2 regions of the Streptomyces sp. NPDC051018 genome follow, and region 2 is predicted to be linked to the other one. Evidence: riboswitches for the same ligand, from Rfam matches in the RefSeq annotation. Region 2 holds a riboswitch; the other holds the start of a gene.

Region 1 (8,592 bases), on a different contig from region 2:
CTCGTCCAGCGGAGGGCAGGAGCAGACGAGGTTACGGTCGCCGAAGGCGCCGTCGATACGGCGGACCGGCGGCCAGTACTTGTCGGCGGCGCTCACCCCGGCGGGGAAGACGGCCTCGTCCCGGCTGTAGGCGTGCTCCCACTCCCCGCCCAGCGCTGCGGCGGTGTGCGGCGCGTTCCGCAGCGGGTTGTCCTCGGCGGGCCACTCCCCGGACGCGACCTTCTCGATCTCCGCGCGGATGGCGATCATCGCGTCGCAGAACCGGTCGATCTCCGCCAGGTCCTCGCTCTCGGTGGGCTCGATCATCAGCGTCCCCGCCACCGGGAACGACATCGTCGGCGCGTGGAAGCCGTAATCGATCAGCCGCTTGGCGATGTCGTCGACGCTGACCCCGGTCGCCTTGGACAGCGGGCGCAGATCCACGATGCACTCATGGGCGACCAGCCCCCCGGGGCCCGTGTACAGCACGGGGTAGTGGGGCTCCAGCCGCTTGGAGATGTAGTTGGCGGCGAGCACCGCGACCTGGGTGGCCCGCTTCAGGCCCTCGCCGCCCATCAGACGGACATAGGCCCAGGAGATCGGCAGAATGCCCGCCGAGCCCCAGGGAGCGGCCGAGACCGGTCCCACCCCCGTCTCGGGACCCGCGGTCGGCTGGAGCGGATGGTTCGGCAGATACGGGGCAAGATGAGCCCGCACACCGACCGGGCCCACACCGGGGCCGCCGCCGCCGTGCGGGATGCAGAACGTCTTGTGCAGATTCAGATGGGACACATCGCCGCCGAACCTGCCCGGCTTGGCGAGCCCCACCAGCGCGTTGAGATTGGCCCCGTCCACATAGACCTGGCCGCCGGCGTCGTGCACCCGGGCGCAGATGTCGGCGACGTGCTCCTCGAACACCCCGTGGGTGGACGGGTAGGTGATCATCAGCACGGAGAGCTCGTCCCGGTACTGCTCGATCCTGGCCCGCAGGTCGTCGATGTCGATCTCGCCGTCGTCGGAGGTCTTGACGACGACGACCTTCATGCCCGCCATCACGGCGCTGGCGGCGTTGGTGCCGTGTGCCGAGGAGGGGATGAGGCAGACGGTGCGCTGCTCGTCGCCGTTGGCGCGGTGGTACGCGCGCACGGCGAGGAGTCCGGCGAGTTCGCCCTGGGATCCGGCGTTGGGCTGGATGGAGACCTTGTCGTAGCCGGTGACCTCGGCGAGCCGCTCCTCCAGCTCACGGATGAGCGTGAGATATCCGGCGGCCTGCTCGACCGGGGCGAAGGGGTGGATCTGCCCGAACTCGGGCCAGGTGACCGGCTCCATCTCGGTGGTCGCGTTCAGCTTCATGGTGCAGGAGCCGAGCGGGATCATCCCGCGGTCCAGCGCGTAGTCCCGATCCGCCAGCCGGCGCAGATAGCGCAGCATGGCGGTCTCGGAGCGGTGCTGGTGGAAGACGGGGTGGGTCAGGTAGTCGTCGGTGCGCAGCAGCGCCCCGGGCAGCGCGTCCCCGGTGGCCGCGTCCAGCGACTCGATGTCGGCGTCGACGCCGAAGGCGCTCCAGACGGCGATGACGTCGGCCCGGGAGGTCGTCTCGTCACAGGCGACGGAGACATGGGACTCGTCCACGAGATGGATGTTGACCCCGCCCTCCCGGGCGGCGGCGACCACGTCGGCGGCGGCCGGTACCCGCACGGTCAGGGTGTCGAAGTACGAGCCGTGCACGATCTCGGCGCCGCCCGCCCTCAGCCCCTCGGCGAGCAGTGCGGCGTACCGGTGGGCCCGCGCGGCGATCGTCCGCAGTCCGTCGGGGCCGTGGTAGACCGCGTACATCCCCGCCATCACGGCCAGCAGCACCTGCGCGGTGCAGATGTTGCTGGTGGCCTTCTCCCGGCGGATGTGCTGCTCACGGGTCTGGAGCGCGAGGCGGTACGCCTTGTTCCCGTCGGCGTCCACGGACACGCCGACGAGCCGTCCGGGCAGGCTCCGGGCGAACTTCTCGCGTACGGCCATATAGCCCGCGTGCGGCCCGCCGAAGCCCATGGGGACACCGAAGCGCTGGGTGGTGCCGACGGCGATGTCCGCGCCCAGCTCGCCCGGTGAGGTGAGCAGGGTCAGGGCCAGCAGATCCGCGGCGACGGTGACGATCGCGCCGAGGCCGTGCGCCTGCTCGACGACGGGCCTGATGTCCCGGACGGCGCCGGACGCGCCCGGATACTGGAGGAGCACACCGAACACACCGCGCTCGGCGACCCCGGCGGGGATGCCGTCGCTCAGATCGGCGGTGACCACCTCGACGCCGGTCGGTTCGGCGCGGGTGCGGATCACCGCGATCGTCTGCGGCAGCACATCGGAGTCGACCAGGAAGACGCCCTCCTTGACCCTGCCGACCCGGCGGGCCAGCGACATGGCCTCGGCCGCCGCGGTGCCCTCGTCGAGGAGTGACGCGCCGGAGGTGGGCAGTCCGGTCAGATCGGCCACCATCGTCTGGAAGTTCAGCAGGGCCTCCAGACGGCCCTGGGAGATCTCCGGCTGGTACGGCGTGTACGCGGTGTACCAGGAGGGGTTCTCCATGACGTTCCGCAGGATCACCGGCGGGGTGAAGGTGCCGTGGTAGCCGAGGCCGATCATCGGGGTGAGGACCCTGTTGCGCTCCGCGAGGCTGCGCAGCTCGGCGAGGACCTCGGCCTCGGAGCGTCCACCGGGCAGGTCCAGCGCCCCGGCGCTCTTGATGACGTCGGGCACCGCGGCGGCGGTCAGCTCGTCCAGCGAGCCGTATCCCACCTGCGCCAGCATCTTGGCCTGGGCCTCGGCGTCGGGCCCGATGTGGCGCTGCTCGAAGGGTACGGCTCGCTCCAGCTGCGAGAGCGGAATGCGGTTGGCGGTCATGTAGGAGGCCTCCTGGTCTGACGCGACCTGCGAGGGGCATCACGGCGGATGCCCTGGACGGCCTCCCCCTCTGTCATCTCAACCTGAGAGTTTCACCGGACCGCCCGTGACCGGGGCGCTCCGGCTTTCACCGTCGGTGAGAGCGGATGCCGTCCGACGCCCGCTCTGCTTTCCAGAGTGACCTCGTCCGTGCGGTACAGGTGCCTGAGAGATTCCGGGGAGGATTTGCTCCTTCGGCGCCACCGTCGTCCTGCCGGTGGACTCTCCCGCACGGGGTCAACAGCCGCTTGTCAGCCTACCAGCGCGCCCTTTCCGCGATCGCTCAAGTGGCCGACGCCCACGATGTGCACTTTCGTATGATTTAAGCAGCAATTGCGACCTTTGGAGGGACCGTGCAGACCGATATCGATCCGCGCAGCCTGATCGGCCGCAAGGCGTTCGACCGCAATGGGGTCAAGATAGGAACCATTGACGAGGTCTATCTGGACGACGCCACGGGGACACCCGAATGGGCGGCAGTCCGGACCGGGCTCTTCAGCCGTGACGCGTTCGTCCCGCTGGAGCCGAGCACATTCGCCGACGACACCCTGCGGGTGCCCTATGAGCGCTCGCTGATCAAGGACGCGCCGGACTTCGGGGTCGGCCGCCATCTCTCCCCCGAGCAGGAACTCCAGCTCTACCACCACTACGGGCTCGAACTCTCCGTGGCCCCCGAGTCACCCCCGTCCCGCGACCGCTCCTTCGGCAAGGTCGCCGGGCAGGAGGACTGATCCGGGTCCTCCCCCGCGGCCACCAGCGGCAGCGGATCGGACGGCTCCAGGTCCGGGTCGTCCACGCGGAAGGTGCGTACGCGCCCCGGCGGCGAGCCCGGCTCCTCGAACCGCACGGTGACCCGCCCGACCCCGCTGCCCTGCACCCAGCCCGCCCCGTACACGGCGTGCCGTACATCGTGCCCGGCCGGCCACCGGCGCTCCCCGGGAGCGCCGGTGGCGGACTCACCCGGACGGCCCAGCCCTCCGGTCTCCGCGACACCGACGGCACCGGTGCCCCCGGCCGGGTGAGACGCCCCCCGCGGGCCCCGCCCGGCCCCACTGTCCGCCCCGGCCACCGCCGGTTCCCGGCCCTGCTCGCCCGCCGGTGTGTCCCCGCCGTCACGGAGCGTCTCTCCGGCTCCGTCGGCCCTCCCCGGAAGGCCGACGGCGGCCCCTGCGGCGGCCGGGCCCGACCCAGGTGGCAATGTGCCCCCGGGCTCCGCTCCCGGACCGACGGACTCTCCCCCGGCCTCCCGCACCCCCTCGTCCGTGCCTCTCCGCTCATCCGCCGCCCGGCCCTCCCCCAGTCCCCCCTCGTCCACCGCCCGCGCCTCCGCCGCCGCCTGGGCGAACAGGTCCTCCTGGGTGTAGTCCGCGAGCCCGCTGACCCCGACACCCAGCAGCCGCACCCCTCCGGTCGTGTCCACGGACTCCAGCAGCCGCGCCGCCGCCTCCCGCACCACCGCGGGATCGTCGGTCGGCCCGCGCAGGGTCTCCGACCTGGTCAGCGTGGAGAAGTCGAACCGCCGGACCTTCAGCACGATCGTCCGCCCGGAATGCCCCGACGCCCGCAGCCGCTCCACACAGCGCTCGGCAAGACGCTCCACCTCCAGCCGGATCCTCACCCGGTCGTGGAGATCCACATCGAAGGTGTCCTCGACCGACACCGACTTGGCATCCCGCTCGGCGACCACGGGCCGGTCGTCGTACCCCAGGGCCATCCGGTACAGCGACACGCCGTGGGCCTTGCCCACCAGACGTACCAGCTCGTCCTCGCCCGCCTCCACCAGCTCGGCGCAGACCGTGATCCCCGCCCGCCGCAGATGCTCACCGGTGGCCGGTCCGACGCCGGGCAGCGTCCGGACGGACAGCGGCCCCAGCAGCTCACGCTCCGTACCGGGCTCTATCAGGACGAGACCGTCCGGCTTGGCCTGCTCGGAGGCGATCTTCGCCAGCATCTTGGATCCGGCCAGCCCCACGGAGCCGGTGAGGCCGGTCACCGCCCGGATGTCCTCCCGCAGCCGCTCCCCCGCCGCCCTCGCCGACGGCGAGTCCCGGGCCGCGCCGCCCGCCTCCAGATCCACGAACGCCTCGTCCAGGCTCAGCGGCTCCACCAGCGGTGAGAGCCTGCCCAGCAGCTCCATGACCTGCTCGCTGACCGATCGGTACAGGGAGAACCGGGGCACGAGATACGCCGCGTTCGGCGCCAGCCTGCGGGCCTGCGCCATGGGCATCGCCGAGTGCACCCCGAAACGTCTGGCCTCGTACGACGCCGTGGCGACCACGCCTCGCGGCCCCAGACCGCCGACGACCACCGGCTTTCCGCGCAGGGACGGCTTCGCCGCCTGCTCGGCTGCGGCGTAGAACGCATCCATGTCCAGATGCAGAATCGTCGGCGCGGATCTCACATCTCCGATGCTGCCCTACGCCACTGACAACCCGCCGTCCCCCGGACCGGCGGCGCGTCCCTCTCAGACCGCCCGGTCGCGTCTGCGTCTGGCCAGCTCATCGGCGGGATTGTTCCCGATGAGGGTCTCGCCGGTGTCGATCCGCTCGCCGTGCAGCTGCGACAGTGCCGCGTCGACGTCCCGCCGGACCACGCCGACGGCGATACCGAAGATCCCCTGGCCGCCCTGGAGCAGATCCACGACCTCGTCGGGCGAGGAGCACTCGTAGACCGTGGCCCCGTCGCTCATCAGCGTCATCCGCTCCAGATCGGCGAGGCCCCGCTCCCGCAGATGCTGGACGGCGGCCCGGATGTTCTGGAGCGCCACCCCGGTGTCCAGGAAGCGCTTGACGATCTTGAGGACGACCACATCGCGGAAGCTGTAGAGCCGCTGGGTGCCGGATCCGTACGCCGGGCGCACGCTGGGCTCGACCAGCCCGGTACGCGCCCAGTAGTCGAGCTGCCGATATGTGATGCCCGCCGCCGCGCACGCGGTGGGCCCGCGATAGCCGACCGTCTCCGTGGACGGTTCGGCCGCACCCCTCTGAAGCGGATACGGTCCGCTCTCCCCCAGACTCCGTCCGGGGGCGCCCCCTACCGCACCGTCGCCGCTGCTTCTCACGCCGACCTCCGTCCTTGACCTGCCGACTCGACGGTAGGCAGTCACCAGGGGTGCGTCAACGATCGCCACACTCGGCACGCCGAGTGATAATCACCCTGAGAGTGGTTTCCCGTGCCCTGTATCGGGGAAAGGCTACTCGAATGCGCCGGAGCCGCCGAACGGGTGACCGGCCGGACTGACACCGGCGGCGGCCACCCGTCACTGTCATCGGTCGGCGGTCACTGGCTGTTGGTTCCGAAGTCCTCCGGGGAGATCTGGTCGAGGAACTCGCGGAACTTCTCCACCTCGTCCTCCTGCTCGTCCGGGATGGCGATCCCCGCGTCGTCGAGCACCCCGTCACTGCCGTAGATCGGCGTACCGGTGCGCAGGGCGAGCGCTATGGCATCGGACGGGCGGGCGCTCACCTCGACTCCGCTGGCGAAGACCAGCTCCGCGTAGAAGACCCCTTCCCGCAGGTCGGTGATGCGGACCTCGGTGAGTTCCTGCCCCACCGCCTCCAGCACATCCTTGAAGAGATCATGGGTCAGCGGTCTGGCCGGTGCCATGCCCTGCTGGGCGAAGGCAATGGCGGTCGCCTCCCCGGGACCGATCCAGATGGGGAGGTACCGGTCGCCTCCCACTTCACGCAGGAGCACGATCGGTTGGTTGGAGGGCATTTCCACCCGGACACCCACAACGTCGAGCTCGTTCACACAGCAACCCTAGGACGTGCCCGGCCTCTTTGGGTAGTCGGGCACGTTCATGATCAGTGGAGACGGACCCCGAGAGCGGTCTGCATCAGGGCCGCGTGCAGCCGTACGGACAGGGCCGCGAGCTCTTTCGCGGTGGCCTCCGCATGGGCTCTGGTCTGCGGATTACGATGCCGCCGCAAGGGTGCCACCACCTGCTCGACGAGCCCGGCCTCCCGGTCCACGGCCGCCTTCATGGCTCGCAGATGCCGTGGTTCAAGACCGAATCTGCCCAGATCGGCCACCAGACGGGCCACGGTCACGGACTCGGCGTCATAGCCGCCTCCGGCATCGGGCACGAGCAGGCCGTACGACTCCCATTCGGCCAGGTCCTCCTCACTGACCTCGGCGGCCGCCAGCAGCTCGGAGCGCCCCACCCTGGCCGCCGTACGGCGTTCGGCGTCGGCCTCCCACGAACCGTCGGGCAGCTCGCACCGAGGCCCCTGAGCGGGCAGCTGCGGCTGCTCACCCCGGGCCACCGCGTCGAGGTGCTCACGGATGACCTTCAGCGGCAGATAGTGGTCACGCTGCATCCGCAGGATCTGCGCCAGCCGCCCCACGTCCTCCGGGCCGAACTTGCGGTACCCCGACGGAGTGCGCCTCGGCTCGACCAGCCCCTCGGCCTCCAGAAAGCGGATCTTGGAGATCGTGACCTCGGGAAACTCCTCACGCAGGTGATTGAGCACCGTACCGATGCTCATCAGCCTCTCGCCCGCGGTGGCGGTGCCGTGACCGGCACCGCCCGTCGTCGGTGTTCGCAGCATGTACCTTCCCTGACGGGCCCCTGTCGGGAGCGTGCCGCTAGATGCCCCGCTGGCTCGCGTGGCTCGCGTAGAAGACCAGTCGGTACTTGCCGATCTGGACCTCGTCGCCGTTCGCCAGATAGACCGCGTCGATGCGCTCCCGGTTGACATAGGTGCCGTTCAGACTGCCGACGTCGGCGACGCTGAAGCTGCCGTCCTGGCCCCTGCGGAACTCGACATGCCGCCGGGAGACGGTCACGTCGTCGAGGAAGATGTCGCTCTGCGGGTGACGGCCGGCGGTGGTCAGCTCACCGTCGAGCAGGAAGCGGCTTCCGGAGTTCGGACCGCGGCGGACGACCAGCAGCGCCGAGCCGAGCGGCAGGGCGTCGACGGCGGCCTGGGCCTCCGGGGAGAGCGAGGGGAGCTGGGTCTGCCCCGTCACCTCGGAGTCGTACGCCTCCAGCCCGGAGATGGAGATCGTCGACGTCGTCTCCGAGGGGCGCTCGGCCGGAGCACCGCCCCGCAGCGGCGCACCGCAGTTGGAGCAGAACCGGCTGGACTCGGCATTGCGGTGCCCACACCTCGTACAAACCGTCACGCCCGCCATGGACGGATCCTCCTGCCGCGGCTGTCCCCCGTGGGGATTGGTCGCATACGGGTCGGGGGCAAACCCTCCACCCGTACTTGAGGTTGATGGTTCCCCGAAACCTATGCGGCCGGGACCGGCAGGGTCAACAGACGACGCGCCCGGCCCACCGGGAAAGCCACCGCCCGGACCAGCGACCTCGTCCCGGAACAGCGGCCTCTCGGCGCCCTGCTCCTCATCCTGGCCATGACGCCGCGCGCGATGCCTGGCGTTGCCGCCGTCCTCGCGTGAGCCCCTGCCGAACAACTTCGCAAACAACTTCACGGGCGATTCCCCTTGACCGAAATAGACCCGCCCGTGGGGCAGGACGAACCCTCATTGATCACACCTGCCGACCCGGACATCCTCACAACGTCCGTACCCGTCAGACAGTTTCCACCACGCGGCACGACCTCGGTGTGCCGACCCCCCGCAACCGCTCGCGCCGGCACCCGGGATCCCATGCTCCCCCGCCTCACTGCGCCGACGACCGAGCGTAGCCAGGCCGCTTCGCGGGTCGCAAGG
Region 2 (8,592 bases):
AGGTGTAGTCGGTCGCGTAGATGACGGCCTTGCGGCACTCGATGTTGTCGAAGGGCGCCACCTTGGTGGCGATGTCGACATAGCGGACGAAGCTCGTCTCGATGTTGTCGACGTTCTCCTTGTGCTCCTTGAGCGCCTTGCTGCGGCCGGCCTGGGCCATGCCGGTGGCGTTCAGATCCAGGTCGTACTCGCCCTTGATCAGCAACTCGTCGATCGCTTCGAGATTGGTGTTGATGGTGACGGTGATCTTGTCCGGCAGCGCGGGCCTGATCGGGTCGGACGCCTTCTGCCACTTGTCGTTGCGGACGAGGACGATGCTCTTCTTCGGCGTGTACGACTGGAACTTGTACGGCCCCGAGGAGAACGGCTTCAGCTGGTACTTGGCCGCCGTGTCCCGGTCCTTCTTCACCGGGGAGCCGGACGGCATGGCGAGCATCTGCTCGAAGTCGCCGTTGGGCGTGGCCAGATTGAAGACGATGGTCTTGTCGTCCGGGGTCTGGATGGCCTTCAGCCCGAGCTTGTCCGGGGTGGTGTCCTTGTACGGGCCCTTGTACTGCTCCCCCGGGTCGAGGACCTGGCGCAGATACTGCGGGCCGCCGGTGATGACGTCCGAGGCCCAGATGCGCTCGATGCCGTACTTGATGTCCTTGGAGGTGATCGGCGAGCCGTCCTCCCAGGTGATCCCGTCGCGCAGCTGGTACGTGTAGGTCTTGCCGCCGTTGGAGACGACGCCCTTCGCCTTGGCGAGGTCGGGGACGAGTTCGGCGCCCGCGGCGCCCGGCTTGGTCGCGTAGGAGACCAGCTGGCGCGCGTAGAACCGGGAGAAGTCCCAGGCCATCCCGTAGTACTGGCGCTGCGGGTCGGCGGAGTCGAGATCCTGTTTGCCGATGAACTTCAGTGTGCCGCCGGTTTTGGTGGACGGATTGGCGACGCCCTTGGCCCCGGCGTTGAAGCCGGCGCCCTTGCCCCCGCCCTTGCCGCCGTCACCCGAACCGCCGCCGCACGCCGCGGTGGCCGTGAGGGCGGCCACGACGAGTGCCGCTCCGGCGATACGCCTGGTCCTGGACGAACGTTGGGGAGTCATCGTTCCTGCAACCTCCGGGATAGCGCGGTCCCTGCTCGGTGCCGGGAGACCATCGGGGTGCCGCCTGACATCTGTGGCAGGGGCGGGTTCAGTTGTCCGCGGCCGGGACTGCGCCGCGGGTCCGGGAGTGGTCAACGGGTGCCCTTGGGGTCGAGCGCGTCCCGCACGCCGTCCCCGAGGAGGTTGAAGGCCAGCACCGTGAGGAAGATCGCAAGACCGGGCACGACCATGAAGGTCGGATCGGACTCGTAGGACTTCACGGCCGAGGAGAGCATCTGTCCCCATGAGGCGGTGGGCGGCCTCACTCCGGCGCCGAGGAAGCTGAGCGCGGCCTCGGTGAGGATGTTGGTGGGGATCATCAGGGTGGCGTAGACGGTGATGGGGGCGACCAGGTTCGGCAGCAGCTCCTTGAAGAGCACATACCGCCGTCCGGCGCCCAGGCTGCGGGCGGCCTCGACGTACTCCTTCTCCCGCAGCGAGAGCGTCTGGCCGCGGACGATCCGTCCGACGTACGGCCAGCCGAAGAAGCCGATCACGGTGACGAGGATCGCGATCCGGACAGTGGTGCCGGTCATGCCCAGCAGATCGTTGGGGAGCACCGAGACCAGCGAGATGATGAAGAGCAGCTGCGGGAAGGCCAGCAGCATGTCCATCACCCGGCTGATGAGCGAGTCGACCCAGCCGCCGAAGTACCCGGCGACGATGCCGAGGACGGTGCCGAGGAGCACGGCCACCAGCGCGGCGAGAAAGGCCACCAGAAGCGAGATACGGGCGCCGTAGACGATCCGGCTGAAGACGTCGCGCCCGTTGTTCGGCTCGACGCCGAGCAGATGCTCGGAGCTGATGCCGCCGAAGGAGCCGATGGGTGTGCCGAACAGCGGATCGATCTTGTCCTGGTGGAACTCGTCGGGCGGATGACCGAGCAGACCGACGATCAGCGGGGCGAAGACCGCGACGACGACGAGGAGTATGACAACGATGCCGCCCGCCAGTGCGGGCCTGTCCCGCTTCAATCTGGTCCAGGCGATCCGCTTCAGCGAACGCCCCTCGACCGGCTTCCCGACTACAGCCGCCGCGACGTCGCCGGGCGCGGTCCCGGCCGCGTCCGCGCCGGTGTCGTGCAATGGTGCCGTCATCGTGGTGGGGACCCCTCTCGGCCGGAGGTGACCGGCCCGTACCCGCCGCTGTGGCGGCTTCGTTCACAACATCCGGTGCGTGTGGAGCAGTTGGTACGGAAGGACGTGTTACCCGGCCGTACGCGGGGCGTGCCGCCTCTTGGAGCGGGAGTCTTCAACGGCCCGCAATCACCCGCCAGACCCCATGGGCAATGTTTGCTCAAACGTGATGCACATCAGGGAGTTCCGTTATCCGGACGAGATCACCGACTCAGCGGATCATCAATTGGCCTGAAAGGGACGAAAGTTGAGTGATGGTCCGACATACGGTCACCATCGCGTCCAGGGAATGAGCGGGGCATGGCGCCGCAGAAATGTGCAAACGGGACGGCAGTTGTGTAGTACAGCGTGACGGAGTACGGAGCCGGGGTGTGCGGCCCTTCACGGTGAGCGCACACCAGGTGGCCCGGTTTGGCCGGATCCGATGGGTGGACGGCGGCTGGGGGGGCGGTGCGGGTCCGTGCGGGACGCCGATCCGTGGGCGATAGCGGTCCGTCAGCGGCGTGGTCGGTCAGCAGCGCCGGTTCGGCGGCGGCCGCCGCCGAGGGCGATGCCGGTGCGGATGATCCCCGGGTGATGTTGGTACGTCGGCGGGCGCGGGGCGGCCGGGCGGTACGTGTCCGGCCGGCGCCCGGCCGCCAGAGGCCGACGGTCAGGCGGTCGGCTGCGGGGTACCAGTACCAGTACCGACGGTGCCCGGTTCCCGGTGCGCGCGGCGCGGGGTCAACGGCCCTGCGGCGGGGGGTAGCCGTAGCCGCCGCCCGGCGCGCCCTGGGCGTCACGGTCGTAGAACGGGCGGGTGTTGGCCCGCAGCCACATCGTCACCGGGTCGTACTCGTCGGACATGGCGACCGTCGAGACCGGCAGCCCCTCCGGTACCGCGGCGATCGACTGCTGCATCATCGCGCGCACCGTGTCGACGGACTGCCGGCCCGTGTCGTACAGATCGAGCCCGATGGCGAGATACGGAGCGCCCAGCGCGGGCTGCACCCAGGCGCGCCGCAGGGAGCGGACGGCGGTGGTGCGGTGGGCGTTCTGGGACAGCAGGGCGTAGAAGTGCGGGATCTCGATGGCCGGCTCCGACAGCCGCAGCGGGCCCGCCGGCATCCGGTCGAGACCGGTGGCGATTCGCCGCAGATCCGGCCAGGGGACGCCGACGCCGCCGCCCGGCGCGTGCGGGTTCAGCCAGATGCCCCAGCGGTCGGGGTAGAGGGCGCGGGCGATGTCGACCCCGCTGACCACCTCGTGGGCGCGGTTCCAGCCGGAGACGGAGAGCTCCTGGGCGGAGGTGACACAGGGGGCGTAACCGACGCCCTCGATCTCCATGTTCCCGTACTGGGCGTCGGGGGAGCCCGCCCGGCCGTTCCAGAGCAGCATCCAGACCTGGCCGCCCGGGGGGTCGGCGAGCGCCTTGAGCAATGCCTCGTACGCGTCGTAGCGTCCGGGAGTCACCTGGCGGAGCATGTGCTCGACCTGCCCGGCCGCCGCGGTGCCTGACGCGCTCACCCTGGTCCCGCCCCTCTGTCCGACCGTCGTGTCCGTCGGCCGTCTTCTCCGTCCGGTCTTCCCCGCCCGCCGGATCGATATCCGTCCGGTTCGGCCCCGACCGGCGTGCGGTGGTCGTGCCTCCGGCCGACGGGAGACCCGGCCCGGCCCCGCCCCGGTGCACGGCACGGGCCGGGAACCAGCTTAATCGGCCGTCCCGGCGCCGACTTGGCGGCCTCGCCCGCCGGGGCCCGTCCTACGCCGTGGGTTCCCGCCGGTAGAACGGCCTCACCTTCTCCAGCATCCAGTCCGCCACGGGGTCCTGGGCCACGTCCAGGAGGACGAGGTTGACCGGCCAGGCGGCCGCAACCCGGCCGAGCGCGCGGCCGAGCGCGTCCAGGGGAGCGGCACGGTCGTCGGGGTCGAGGGAGGAGAGCTGGACGCCCACGAAGAGTGTCGGCGGGTCGCCCTCGACGGACGCGAGTACCCTGCGGGCGCTGAGCACGACACCGGTCTCCTCGAACTCCCCGGCCGCCGCGGCCAGGAAGTCGACGGGGTCCTCCTGCCAGTCCGGCTCGAACATCCGCACCCGTCCGCCGCTCGCCGGTCCGTCCAGCGGTGTCCGCCCGGCGCGGCACAGCTCCGCGACGGCGGGCGGGGGCAGGGGGGCGCCGACCGTGCCGCCGGGGTTCACGGCGATACCGAGCTGAGGGGGCAGGCCCCGGGCGAACTCGCGGGCCGGGGCGATGGTGAAGGACATATGGCCGCCGACACAGGCCATGAACTGCTGCTCGGAGCTGAACACGGGGACGTAGGCGCCGCCGTCGATCTCCATCGCGGGCAGATCGAGGTCCCCGCTCTCGGGGCTCCCGCCGTTGGGGAGCGGGACCCAGAGGCTGCTCCGGCCGAGCACCTCGACGAGCCGCGCCCCGGCGGCGGGGTTCCCGAGCGATGCGGCGAGCACCTCTTCGAGCTCGTTCACAGGCCACTCCCCGTACGGGTGCGTGTGCGCCTGCTCCGGAATGGTCATCCTGCTGCCCTCTCCCCCGGCGGTGGGGCCGGGCGCGGTACGACTGCGTGTGCCGACCTTAGCGTCCGCGGGTGCCTCTGATGCGGGGTCCACGGGGACCCCGCGCCCCACCGGGGGCCGGGCCGCGGACCCGGGCCCGGTCCGTCGGGGCCCTCGCGGGCGCTCCACCGCGGGCTCCATCCCACCTGCCCGCCGCCCGGGCCACAGGTCCGTCCTCAAACGCCGGACAGGCTGATGTGGCTCACCACCGCCCCGGCCACCGGCACAGACCCTGAACTCCGGGCCCCCGCCAGCGCTCCACCCCAGGCTCCATCCCACCCGCCCGCCGCCCGGGCCACAGGTCCGTCCTCAAACGCCGGACAGGCTGGAAAGATCGCCCCCGCCCGCAGGCACCCACCGTCCCCAACGCCGGACAGGCTCGGATGGGCGCCCCGCCCGCAGGCCCTCTGTCCTCAAACGCCGGACGGGCTGGATACATCACCCCAGCCCGCAGGCACCGGCCGGTCCCGGGAGGCCGAGTGGGGCGGGTGGTCCGGCTCCGAGTACCAGCCTCGCCGGCGATTGAGGCGCCGGGGTTCGGGGGCAGTGCCCCCGACAGCGCCCCGGGCGTCACGTAGGGGTGAAGCCCAGGCGGGTGAGGACCGTGGCCGCGTCACGGTCCAGGAGCACCGCGGACGCGCACCCCACCGGCAGCCTCCCCGCCTCCGCATCCGCGATCAGCCGCCCCGCGGCCCTGCGGTGCCGCGCAAACGCGTACCCCGACACACCCCGCCCCCGCTCCCGCTGCCCCTGGCGCGCGATCTTAGGCGAGACGTCCAGCAGGACCAGGTGCAGCGCCGTCCCCCGCCGCCTCGCCTCCCGCGCCAGCCACCTCCGTACCCACGCCTGCGTCCCGCAGTCGTGGACGACGACGCTCTCCCCCGACCGCAGCGCCCGCCGCAGCCCGGCGTAGTGCGCCACACGGACGAAGGGCCGGTAGACCCCGTACGGCACAAGCCCCGGCATCCGCGCGTCCCAGCGGTCCCGGGTGTCCTGCGAGTCGATCCGGCCGCCGCTCGCCGCCCGCTTGATCAGCGTGGACTTGCCGCTGCCGGGCAGCCCGGACACCACCACGAGATCGCCCGCGCCGAACATCACCCGCCGCGGGCTGCGCCCCGAGCGGCCCCTCAGATCACGCAGAACCGGCGCGGGCTCCCTCAGCCGCTCCCGGACAGGCGCCTGTGGCTGAGCGGGCACCCCCGCGGTCGTCGCGTAAGCACCGGAGTGCTGCAACGTCATCACACCCTCCCCCATGTCAGCTCACACAACCCTTGCCCATGAAGCGTAAAGAAATGGTAATGCGGCACAACCGTTTTCCCTCCGAAGAGCGTCTGGTCCCGTGTTCCGGTTCCGGGGAAGGCCCTGGTTCCGGTTCCGGGAACGGCCCCGGCGGAACCGGTCGGGCCCGAGAACCCCACTCAGCCGGGATGCGTGCAATGATGTGCCCGCCAACTGCATACCGGCCGCTTGAATCCGCGCGGGAGAGTTCCGGCCACCCGGCCGGACGCCGAAGGAGCAAGATCCTCCCTTGAATCTCTCAGGCCCCGTACCGCGCGTGATGAGGCAGATCTGAAAAGCGAGCCGCTCCCGTGGGCTCCACCCAAGGTGCAAGTCACGACCACCTGTACGTACGGTCGCGACGAACCTCTCAGGTTCCGATGACAGATGGGGAGGATCATCGTCCTCGTCGGCCATGCCCTGGGAGCCCCGTCCATGAGCACCCCTCTCCGTCATACAGCACTCGACGCCCTGCACCGCTCGCTCGGCGCGACCATGACCGATTTCGCGGGCTGGGACATGCCCCTGCGGTACGGCAGTGAGCGCGACGAACACCACGCCGTACGCACCAGGGCCGGCCTCTTCGACCTCTCCCACATGGGCGAGATCACCGTCAGCGGCCCCGAGGCCGCCGCCCTCCTGGACTACGCGCTGGTGGGGAACATCGGCACCGTCGGCGCCGGCCGTGCCCGCTACACCATGATCTGCCGGGAGGACGGCGGCATCCTCGACGATCTGATCGTCTACCGCCTCGGCACCGCCGAAACCCCCGAGTACCTGGTCGTCGCCAACGCCGGCAACGCCCAGATTGTCCTGGACGCCCTCACGGAACGTGCCGACGGCTTCGACGCCGAGGTACGCGACGACCGGGACGCCTACGCCCTGATCGCCGTCCAGGGCCCCGAGTCCCCCGGCATCATGAAGTCCGTCACCGACGCCGATCTGGACGGCCTGAAGTACTACGCGGGCCTGCCCGGCACGGTCGCGGGCGTCCCGGCCCTGATCGCCCGCACCGGCTACACCGGTGAGGACGGCTTCGAGCTGTTCGTGCAGCCGGAGCACGCGGAAGGGCTGTGGCGGGCGCTGACCGCCGCGGGTGAGGCCGCCGGTCTGGTCCCCTGCGGTCTGGCCTGCCGGGACACGCTGCGCCTGGAGGCGGGCATGCCGCTGTACGGGCACGAGCTGACCACCGCGCTGACCCCCTTCGACGCCGGTCTCGGCCGGGTCGTGAAGTTCGAGAAGACCTCCAACGACGGCCGCTTCGTCGGCCGCGAGGCCCTGGCCACCGCTGCGAAGCGCGCCGAGACCGCCCCGCCGCGCAGGCTCGTCGGCCTGATCGCCGAGGGCCGCAGGGTCCCCCGCGCCGGATACGAGGTCGTCGCCGGCGGCGAGGTGATCGGCGAGGTCACCTCGGGAGCCCCCTCCCCCACCCTGGGCAGGCCGATCGCCATCGCCTATGTGGACGCGGCGCACGCCGCACCCGGCACCGGGGGTGTCGGTGTGGACATCCGCGGTACCCACGAGCCGTACGAGGTCGTCGCGCTGCCGTTCTACCGCCGCCGGAAGTGACCCTCGGCACACCGTCGCGCCCCACCCCCCTGCCCGTACATCCGCACTTCCCGCGTACAGGAGAATTCAGGTCATGAGCAACCCCCAGCAGCTTCGCTACAGCAAGGAGCACGAGTGGCTGTCGGCCGCCGAGGACGGCGTGTCGACGGTCGGGATCACGGAATTCGCGGCCAACGCGCTCGGTGACGTCGTGTACGCCCAGCTCCCCGAGGCAGGCACCACGGTCACCGCGGGCGAGACCTGCGGCGAGCTGGAGTCGACCAAGTCCGTCAGCGACCTGTACTCCCCGGTCTCCGGTGAGGTCACGGAGATCAACCAGAACGTCGTGGACGATCCGTCGCTGGTGAACACCGCCCCCTTCGAGGGCGGCTGGCTGTTCAAGGTACGGGTCGGCGAGGAGCCGAAGGACCTGCTCACCGCCGACGAGTACACGGAATTCTCCAGCAACTGACCTCACCAGACCCCCAGGGATCAGAGATGTCGCTCCTCAACACCCCTCTCCATGAGCTGGACCCGGACGTCGCCGCCGCCGTCGACGCCGAGCTCCACCGCCAGCAGTCCACCCTTGAGATGATCGCATCGGAGAACTTCGCTCCGGTCGCGGTCATGGAGGCCCAGGGCTCGGTCCTCACCAACAAGTACGCCGAGGGCTACCCCGGCCGCCGCTACTACGGCGGCTGTGAGCACGTCGACGTCGTCGAGCAGATCGCGATCGACCGCATCAAGGCCCTCTTCGGCGCCGAGCACGCGAACGTCCAGCCCCACTCGGGCGCGCAGGCGAACGCGGCGGCGATGTTCGCGCTGCTGAAGCCGGGCGACACGATCATGGGCCTCAATCTCGCGCACGGCGGGCATCTGACCCACGGAATGAAGATCAACTTCTCCGGCAAGCTCTACAACGTGGTCGCGTACCACGTGGACGACGCCACCGG

What was found. Region 2 has a riboswitch for glycine ahead of gcvT (glycine cleavage system aminomethyltransferase GcvT). Riboswitches for the same ligand answer to the same signal wherever they lie in the genome.
Region 1: it holds a riboswitch for glycine, as region 2 does, so the genes downstream of both, gcvP (aminomethyl-transferring glycine dehydrogenase) here and gcvT (glycine cleavage system aminomethyltransferase GcvT) in region 2, are expected to answer to the same signal.

Annotation. Positions count from the first base shown of each region.
Region 1 covers NZ_JBITFN010000015.1:189,648-198,239, forward strand. The annotation lists gene gcvP (aminomethyl-transferring glycine dehydrogenase) at 1-2,871, opposite strand, end outside; glycine riboswitch at 3,054-3,150, opposite strand; gene ACIBCM_RS24885 (PRC-barrel domain-containing protein) at 3,264-3,641, shown strand; gene ACIBCM_RS24890 (DNA polymerase IV) at 3,557-5,311, opposite strand; gene ACIBCM_RS24895 (MerR family transcriptional regulator) at 5,375-5,923, opposite strand; gene ACIBCM_RS24900 (bifunctional nuclease family protein) at 6,190-6,663, opposite strand; gene ACIBCM_RS24905 (MerR family transcriptional regulator) at 6,717-7,463, opposite strand; gene ACIBCM_RS24910 (FHA domain-containing protein) at 7,501-8,394, opposite strand; gene ACIBCM_RS24915 (DUF881 domain-containing protein) at 8,543-8,592, opposite strand, start outside.
Region 2 covers NZ_JBITFN010000027.1:87,345-95,936, forward strand. The annotation lists gene ACIBCM_RS31830 (ABC transporter substrate-binding protein) at 1-1,084, opposite strand, end outside; gene ACIBCM_RS31835 (ABC transporter permease) at 1,216-2,220, opposite strand; gene ACIBCM_RS31840 (enhanced serine sensitivity protein SseB C-terminal domain-containing protein) at 2,983-3,765, opposite strand; gene ACIBCM_RS31845 (enhanced serine sensitivity protein SseB) at 4,001-4,774, opposite strand; gene ACIBCM_RS31850 (AAA family ATPase) at 5,384-6,052, opposite strand; glycine riboswitch at 6,282-6,375, shown strand; gene gcvT (glycine cleavage system aminomethyltransferase GcvT) at 6,527-7,660, shown strand; gene gcvH (glycine cleavage system protein GcvH) at 7,734-8,111, shown strand; gene glyA (serine hydroxymethyltransferase) at 8,138-8,592, shown strand, end outside.